Regions from separate parts of the Bradyrhizobium sp. USDA 327 genome, predicted to be linked through region 2. Evidence: predicted binding sites of a transcription regulator. Region 2 holds the regulator's gene; the other holds the start of a gene.
What was found. Region 2 encodes PhoB, which activates phosphate uptake and scavenging genes when phosphate is short. Its sites were predicted from a motif close to TGTCATNNANCTGTCAT; they were not measured.
Positions count from the first base shown of each region.

Region 1: the regulator PhoB is predicted to act here: its motif matches at 2,511-2,527, upstream of ABIA42_RS32355 (DUF2794 domain-containing protein).

Region 1 covers NZ_JBGCCW010000001.1:6,846,598-6,850,477, reverse strand. The annotation lists gene acnA (aconitate hydratase AcnA) at 1-1,027, shown strand, start outside; gene ABIA42_RS32360 (thioredoxin family protein) at 1,261-2,037, shown strand; gene ABIA42_RS32355 (DUF2794 domain-containing protein) at 2,593-2,964, shown strand; gene ABIA42_RS32350 (N-acetyltransferase family protein) at 3,058-3,588, opposite strand; gene ABIA42_RS32345 (Bax inhibitor-1/YccA family protein) at 3,724-3,880, opposite strand, start outside.
Region 2 covers NZ_JBGCCW010000001.1:7,580,436-7,584,315, reverse strand. The annotation lists gene ABIA42_RS35725 (aspartate aminotransferase family protein) at 1-182, opposite strand, end outside; gene ABIA42_RS35720 (GcrA family cell cycle regulator) at 641-1,153, shown strand; gene phoB (phosphate regulon transcriptional regulator PhoB) at 1,388-2,095, opposite strand; gene phoU (phosphate signaling complex protein PhoU) at 2,128-2,844, opposite strand; gene pstB (phosphate ABC transporter ATP-binding protein PstB) at 2,856-3,677, opposite strand; gene pstA (phosphate ABC transporter permease PstA) at 3,674-3,880, opposite strand, start outside.

The sequences.
Region 1 (3,880 bases), 730 kb from region 2:
CTATGCGCTCGCCGGCAGCGTCACCAAGAACCTTGCCGCCGAGCCGCTCGGCGAGGGCAAGGACGGCAAGCCGGTGTACCTGAAGGACATCTGGCCGACGACGAAAGAGATCAACGCCCTCATGAAGAAGTTCGTGACCGCGTCGATCTTCAAGAAGAAGTATGCCGACGTGTTCAAGGGCGACACCAACTGGCGCAAGATCAAGACGGTCGAGAGCGAGACCTATCGCTGGAACATGTCTTCGACCTATGTGCAGAACCCGCCTTATTTCGACGGTATGAAGAAGGAGCCGGAGCCGGTCACCGACATCGTCGAGGCGCGCATCCTCGCCATGTTCGGCGACAAGATCACCACCGACCACATCTCGCCGGCCGGTTCGATCAAGCTGACCTCGCCCGCTGGCAAGTATCTCAGCGAGCACCAGGTGCGTCCGGCCGACTTCAACCAGTACGGCACGCGCCGCGGCAACCATGAAGTGATGATGCGCGGCACCTTCGCCAACATCCGCATCAAGAACTTCATGCTGAAGGGCGCCGACGGCAACATCCCGGAAGGCGGCCTCACCAAGCACTGGCCCGACGGCGAGCAGATGTCGATCTACGACGCCGCGATGAAGTACCAGCAGGAGCAGGTGCCGCTGGTGGTGTTCGCCGGCGCCGAGTACGGCAACGGCTCCTCGCGCGACTGGGCGGCGAAGGGCACGCGTCTGCTCGGCGTTCGCGCCGTGATCTGCCAGAGCTTCGAGCGCATCCACCGCTCCAACCTGGTCGGCATGGGCGTGCTGCCGCTGACCTTCGAGGAAGGCACCTCATGGTCGTCGCTGGGTCTGAAGGGTGACGAGAAGGTTACGCTGCGCGGCCTCGTCGGCGACCTCAAGCCGCGCCAGAAGCTGACTGCGGAGATCGTCTCCGGCGACGGTTCGCTGCAGCGCGTTTCGCTGCTCTGCCGCATCGATACGCTGGACGAGCTCGACTACTACCGCAACGGCGGCATCCTGCACTACGTGCTGCGCAAGCTCGCGGCGTAAGCGCGGATTTGTGAACGATGGCTCACTGCGAAGTGAGTAGAAGCCAAAACGAAGGCGGCCTATCAAAGGCCGCCTTCGCGCGTTTGCGGTACGTTTCAGATGGGCCCGCCCGGCGAAAAACCGTCCCTTGGACGGTTGCCTGGACGGACGAATGTACCGCGCCCCGTAAGACTACGGTGACCATCCGGCGATAAGATTCCCCTTTCCACGAGCAATGGTGTGCGGCGTTCGACATGACGACAATGACGGCTTCTCATCCGATTTCGCGCTGGTCCAATGCCCTCTGGACGGGAGCTCTCGGCATCTGCGCGATCATCGCTGTCATCCGTCCCGCTCAGGCTGATCCCCGCGCCGTTGTTGAATTGTTTACCTCGCAGGGCTGCTCCTCCTGCCCGCCCGCCGACCAGATCATCGGCGATCTCTCGAAAGACCCGTCGATCATCGCGTTGAGCATGCCGATCGACTATTGGGACTATCTCGGCTGGAAAGACACGCTGGCGGACTCGCGCTTCTCTGCACGGCAGCGTGCCTATTCGCGGATGCGCGGCGACCGCGAGGTCTACACGCCGCAGGCCGTCGTCAACGGCTCAACGCATGTCATCGGCAGCGATCGCGCCGGCATCGAGAATGCGATCGGCAAGACCGACAAGGGCACCGGCGTGATGAGCGTGCCGGTGACGATGTCACTGTCGGGCAAGCACATCAACGTCTCGGTGGCCGCAAGCAAGGAGCCCGCGGTCTCGCACGGCGAGGTCTGGATCTGCTCGATCGCCAAGTCGGTGCCGATCGCGATCACCCGCGGCGAGAATCGCGGACAGCAGGTCACCTATCACAACGTGGTACGCAACCTGCTCAAGGTCGGCGACTGGACCGGCCGTCCGGAAAGCTGGACGGTGCCGATCGAGAACCTCACGCGCGACGGCGTCGACGGCGCGGTGGTCTATGTCCAGGACGGCAGCCGGGAGAAGCCCGGCCCGATGCTCGGCGCGGCGTACACGTCGCTGCATTGAAGCGCAGAGGTACTCAAGACAATCAGGCTCTCGTCATTCCGGGGCGCCCCAGTTGGCGCGAGCCCGGGATCCATTGATCCATCATCTGAGCTGAGAAATGGATTCTCAGGTGCGCAATTGCGCACCGTAGCTCGCGCTTCGCGCGCCCCGGAATGACAGCGGCCGGCAACATCCCGACACAAACAAAAAAGGACCAACTTGCGTTGGCCCTCCTTGCCGTGCGTACAGACCCGATCCTGTTCGACCCCGGGGGGCTGGGGGCTGAGGAATCCGGAACCGAAAGGACCGGGTCAACGCACGGAAGCCCTTATCGCAATGCAGGGCGGCAGGCGGTGGGCGGAAAAACGGCGAGACTATGATTCCTGCTAACGATCCCGTGACGGTTTGCCGCGACAAAGTTCCACCCCTGCGTGTGCCCTGACCCGGGGCCGATTCGGTGGGTTGAGCCCCTTGCGGCGCGGAACGGTTGGCGCGATCATGCAATTGTCATGAGCCGCGGTTCCGGGGACGGTCTTCGCGGACGCGGTCATGGCGTGCGATGAGGAGGCGCTTCCCATGAGCCTGATGTCGGAGGATGCCGATCCGAGCGAGCAGCGCGCGGCGGCGCGCCCCGCCGCTGCGAATGCGCAGCCGAACCGGGTGACGTTCAACCGGCTCGAGCTGCACCGGATTCTCAATCTCTACGGCCGCATGGTCGCCGACGGCGAGTGGCGCGACTACGCCATCGACTTTCTGAAGGACCGCGCCGTGTTCTCGGTCTATCGCCGCGCCTCGGAAGTGCCGATCTATCGCATCGAGAAGGACCCGCGGCTCGCGCGCAAGCAGGGCATGTACAGCGTGATCTCGGCGACCGGGCTGATCCTGCGCCGCGGCCATGAGCTTGAGCGGGTGTTGCTGGTGATCGATCGGAAGCTGGCGGTGGTGTGACGGGACTTTCGCAGCCCGGATGAGCGCAGCGACATCCGGGTCTTGTCTCGCAGCGTTCCCCGGGTATCGCTGCGCTCACCCGGGCTACAGAACCTACCTCTCCGGCACCGTGCTTGCGCCCTCGCCGAGGTCGCGCTGCATCATCACCGTGTCCAGCCAGCGGCCGAATTTCAGCCCGACATTGGGATGCGTGCCGATCATCTTGAAGCCGGCTTTGGTGTGCACGCCGATCGATCCGGCATTGGCGGAATCGCCGATCACGGCGATCATCTGGCGAAAGCCGCGCGCCTCGCATTCGGTGATCAGCCGTTCCAGCAGCAACGAGCCGACACCGCGGCGGTGGAAGGCGGGGTCGAGATAGATCGAGTTCTCCACCGTGAAGCGGTAGGCCGGCCGCGGCCGGTAGGCGCCGGCATAGGCATAGCCGGCAATGCTGCCATCGAGCATGGCGACGAAATAGGGATAGCCGCCGTCGATCAGCGTGCGGTAGCGACGCGTCATCTCGGCGAGGTCGGGCGGCTCCAGCTCGAATGTCGCCGTGCCCTCGCGGACGGCCTGCTGGTAGATGGCGGTGATGGCGGGAAGGTCGGCCTCGGTGGTGGGCCTGATTTCGGGTGCGGACATGGCGGCAAGATAGCAGCGGTATTGCAACGAGCAACGCTGTTTCCGCATGCGTCATGGTCGGGCATGACGGAGTGTTACGCATACAAAAACCCCGGCCTCTCGGCCGGGGTTCATGTCGTTCACTCAGGTCGTCGCTTACTCGCGCTGGCCGAGCAGCTGCAGCAGCAGCGTGAACAGGTTGATGAAGTTCAGGTACAGTGACAGCGCGCCGGTGATGGCCGCACGCTCTGCGATGTCACCGCCGGCCGAGGCGTAGCCGTAGATGTAGTCGTTCTTCAGCCGCTGGGTGTCC
Region 2 (3,880 bases):
TCCTGCAACGCCTTGACCAGAGTGGGATGCGCATGGCCGAGCGCATTCACCGCCACGCCGGAGGTGAAATCGAGATAGCGATCCCCATTGGTTGCGATCAGCCAGCAGCCTTCGCCGCGCTCGAAACCGAGGTCGGCCCTGGCGAAAACGGGGAGCAAATGCGGCGCGGCGCTGTTCGTCATGACGTCACTTGAATGTTGCGGACGGTGTGACGCGCGCATTACGCAACGCACCATTGACCGGCCCGGAAAACGAAACGTGCCGCCTTTTAAGGGCGGCACGTAGGACTATCTTATGCCTGGCAAGACGGGTGTCAATGCCGCCCGGAAAGCCCCGCGAAACGCTGAATCCGTAGTCTTGCGGTGCCGATTTCGCGGGATTTTCACCACGGAACATGTGGACGCGAGTCGGCGGACTCTTGCGCGGGAGTCACGCCATATTGTAGCGTTTGGACTGTCAGATACGACATCTCGTGCAGCAGTTCTGATCCCTTAAGTCCTCATGTACCGGCGTAAACGTTCGGGCGTCTTGAGCGCGCCCGGCGAGCCTTAAGGGATTCTGGCCGCACGGGTTTTTCAAGGCTTAGGCAATCGCTGCGAAGGCCCCAGGATGGTAGGCGCGCAGCGAGGGAAAGGGTGCAATGACGGTTTTGACCTGGTCCGATGATCGCGTCGAGCAGCTGAAGAAGCTTTGGGAGGCCGGACTTTCGGCCAGCCAGATCGCGGCGGAGCTCGGCAATGTGACCCGCAATGCCGTGATCGGCAAAGTGCACCGGCTCGGCCTGTCCGGCCGCGCCAAGAGCCCTTCGTCGGCAGCGCCCCGGCCGCGCAAGGCGCGGCCCGCGCAGCACATGATGCGGGTGACCCGCCCCGTTGCCCGCGGCAACACCGCGCTGGCGCAGGCCTTCGAGGTCGAGGTGGAGGCCGAACCCGTCACCTACGACAATGTGGTGCCGATGAACCAGCGGCTGTCGCTGCTGGAGCTGAACGAGGCGACCTGCCACTGGCCGGTCGGAGATCCCTCGAGCCCGGATTTCTTCTTCTGCGGCGGCAAGGCGCTCTCCGGCCTGCCCTATTGCGCCCAGCATTCGCGCGTGGCGTATCAACCCGCAGCGGATCGCCGGCGCGCGCCGGCGAAGCCGGGCACGCGGTGAGTTTGCGGATTTAGCTGACTGCAGCCGTCACACGATGACGGCTCGACTTACTCGGTGTCATCCCCGCGGAGGCGGGGATCCATAACCACAGGGCGCAGTGATTGCGCGAGATGGCTACTGCGAGTCTTCGCCAAACCACGTCTTGTGGTTATGGATCCCGGGCTCGCGCTACGCGCGCCCCGGGATGACGGCCAAGATTGTTGCCGCGGCTCGCTAATTCGACATCCACAAAACTCAGGTCTGCTCCGCCTTCGCGAACCGATCGTCCAGCGCATAGCCGGCGCCACGCACGGTGCGGATCGGATCCTGCTCCCGGCCGAGATTGAGCAGCTTGCGCAGGCGGCCGATGTGGACGTCGACAGTGCGCTCGTCGATGTAGATGTCGCGGCCCCAGACGCTATCGAGCAGCTGCTCGCGCGAGAACACGCGGCCGGGATGCTCCAGGAAGAACTCCAGCAGACGATATTCGGTCGGGCCGAGATCAATCGGCCGGCCCGAACGCGCCACGCGGCGCTTGTCGCGGTCGAGCTCGATGTCGCCATAGGCGAGCACGGTGGCGAGCCGCTCGGGGCTGGCGCGCCTGAGCAGGCCCTTCACGCGCGCCAGCAGCTCCGGCACCGAGAACGGCTTGACGATGTAGTCGTCGGCACCGGTCGCAAGTCCCCGCACCCGCTCGCTTTCTTCGCCGCGCGCGGTCAGCATGATGATCGGAAGCTGCTTGGTTTCGGGACGGGTGCGCAGCCGCCGGCACAGCTCGATGCCCGACAGGCCCGGCAGCATCCAGTCGAGCACGATCAGATCGGGAATGTGCTCCTTGAGGCGGGTGTCGGCATCATCGCCGCGCATCACCGTCTCAACGTCATAGCCGTCGCCTTCGAGGTTGTAGCGAAGAAGCTCGGTGAGAGCTTCCTCGTCCTCAACCACCATAATGCGTGCGCCCATGTTGTCGTCGCTCCTTGGGTATTCGGCACCGTTTAGGTATTCGGCACCGTCGTGGCGAAGGTCGTCATGTCGCCCTTCGGCCGCTTGTCGGTGATCGCCTGACCCTCGATCATGTAGAATACGGTCTCGGCGATGTTGGTGGCGTGGTCGCCGATCCGCTCGATGTTCTTGGCACAGAACATCAAATGGATGCAGAACGAGATGTTGCGCGGATCCTCCATCATGTAGGTGAGGAGTTCGCGGAACAGCGAGGTGCAGATGGCATCGACTTCCTCGTCGCCCTTCCACACCGCCATCGCTGCCGGCAGATCGTGCGCGGCATAGGCGTCCAGCACCGACTTGACCTGCTGCTGTACGAGGTCGGTCATGTGTTCCAGGCCGCGGAACAGTTTCAGCGGATGAAAATCCGTCTCCAGCGCTGCGACGCGCTTGCCCATGTTCTTGGCGAGATCGCCGATGCGCTCGAGATCGGTCGCGACGCGCATGGCCCCGACGATCTCGCGCAGATCAACGGCCATCGGCTGGCGGCGGGCGATGGTGAGCACGGCGCGCTCCTCGATGCGCTTCTGCAGCGTGTCGAGTTCGGCGTCGGTGGCGACGACGCGTTGACCGAGCGCGACGTCGCGGCGGATCAGCGCGTCGACGGAATCGACGATCATGCGCTCGGCGATGCCGCCCATCTCGGCGACCAGGCGGGTGAGTTCCTGGAGGTCGGTATCGAAAGCCTTTGCGGTATGTTCAGAACCCATGTTCCGTCTCCTCAGCCGAACCGGCCGGTGATGTAATCCTGCGTGCGCCGGTCGGTCGGCGACGTGAAGATCTTGCTGGTGTCGTCGAACTCGATCAGCTCGCCGAGATACATGAAGGCGGTCTTGTCGGAGACGCGGGCCGCCTGCTGCATGTTGTGGGTGACGATCGCGATCGTGTAGTTCTCGGACAATTCCTGGATCAGCTCCTCGACCTTGGCGGTCGAGATCGGGTCGAGCGCCGAGCAGGGCTCGTCGAACAGGATCACCTCGGGCCGCACCGCGACGGTACGGGCAATGCAGAGGCGCTGCTGCTGGCCGCCGGAGAGCGACAGGCCGGAGGCATTGAGCTTGTCCTTGACCTCGTTCCACAGCGCGCCGCCGCGCAGCGCCTTCTCCACGCGATCGTCCATCTCCGATTTCGAGATCTTCTCGTAGAGGCGGATCCCGAAGGCGATGTTCTCGTAGATCGTCATCGGGAACGGGGTCGGCTTCTGGAACACCATCCCGACCCGCGCGCGCAGCAGATTGAGGTCGAGCTTGGGGTCGAGCATGTTGGTGTGGTCGAGCATGAGCTGGCCGGTGGCGCGCTGGCCCGGGTAGAGGTCGTACATCCGGTTGAAGATACGCAGCAGGGTCGACTTGCCGCAGCCGGACGGGCCGATGAAGGCCGTGACGCGATTGGTGCCGAGCGCCAGATTGATGTTCTTCAGCGCATGATGCTCACCGTAGTAGAAATTGAGGTTGCGCGCCGTGACCTTGGCAGGCGCCTCGGGCAGCGGCTGCGAGCCGGGGTGAACGGTCGGCGCGCTTACGGAAACAGACATTTCACTCATTTTGCGGTCCTCTCGGCACCAAGGATGCGGGCGCCAATGTTCAGGGCAAGCACAGTCAGGGTGATCAGCAGCGCACCGCTCCAGGCGAGTTGCTTCCAGTAGGCGTAGGGGCTCTGCACGAAGTTGTTGATGGTCACCGGCAGGTTGGCCATCGTCTTGTCCAGGCCGAGGCTGAAGAATTGGTTCGACAGCGCGGTGAACAG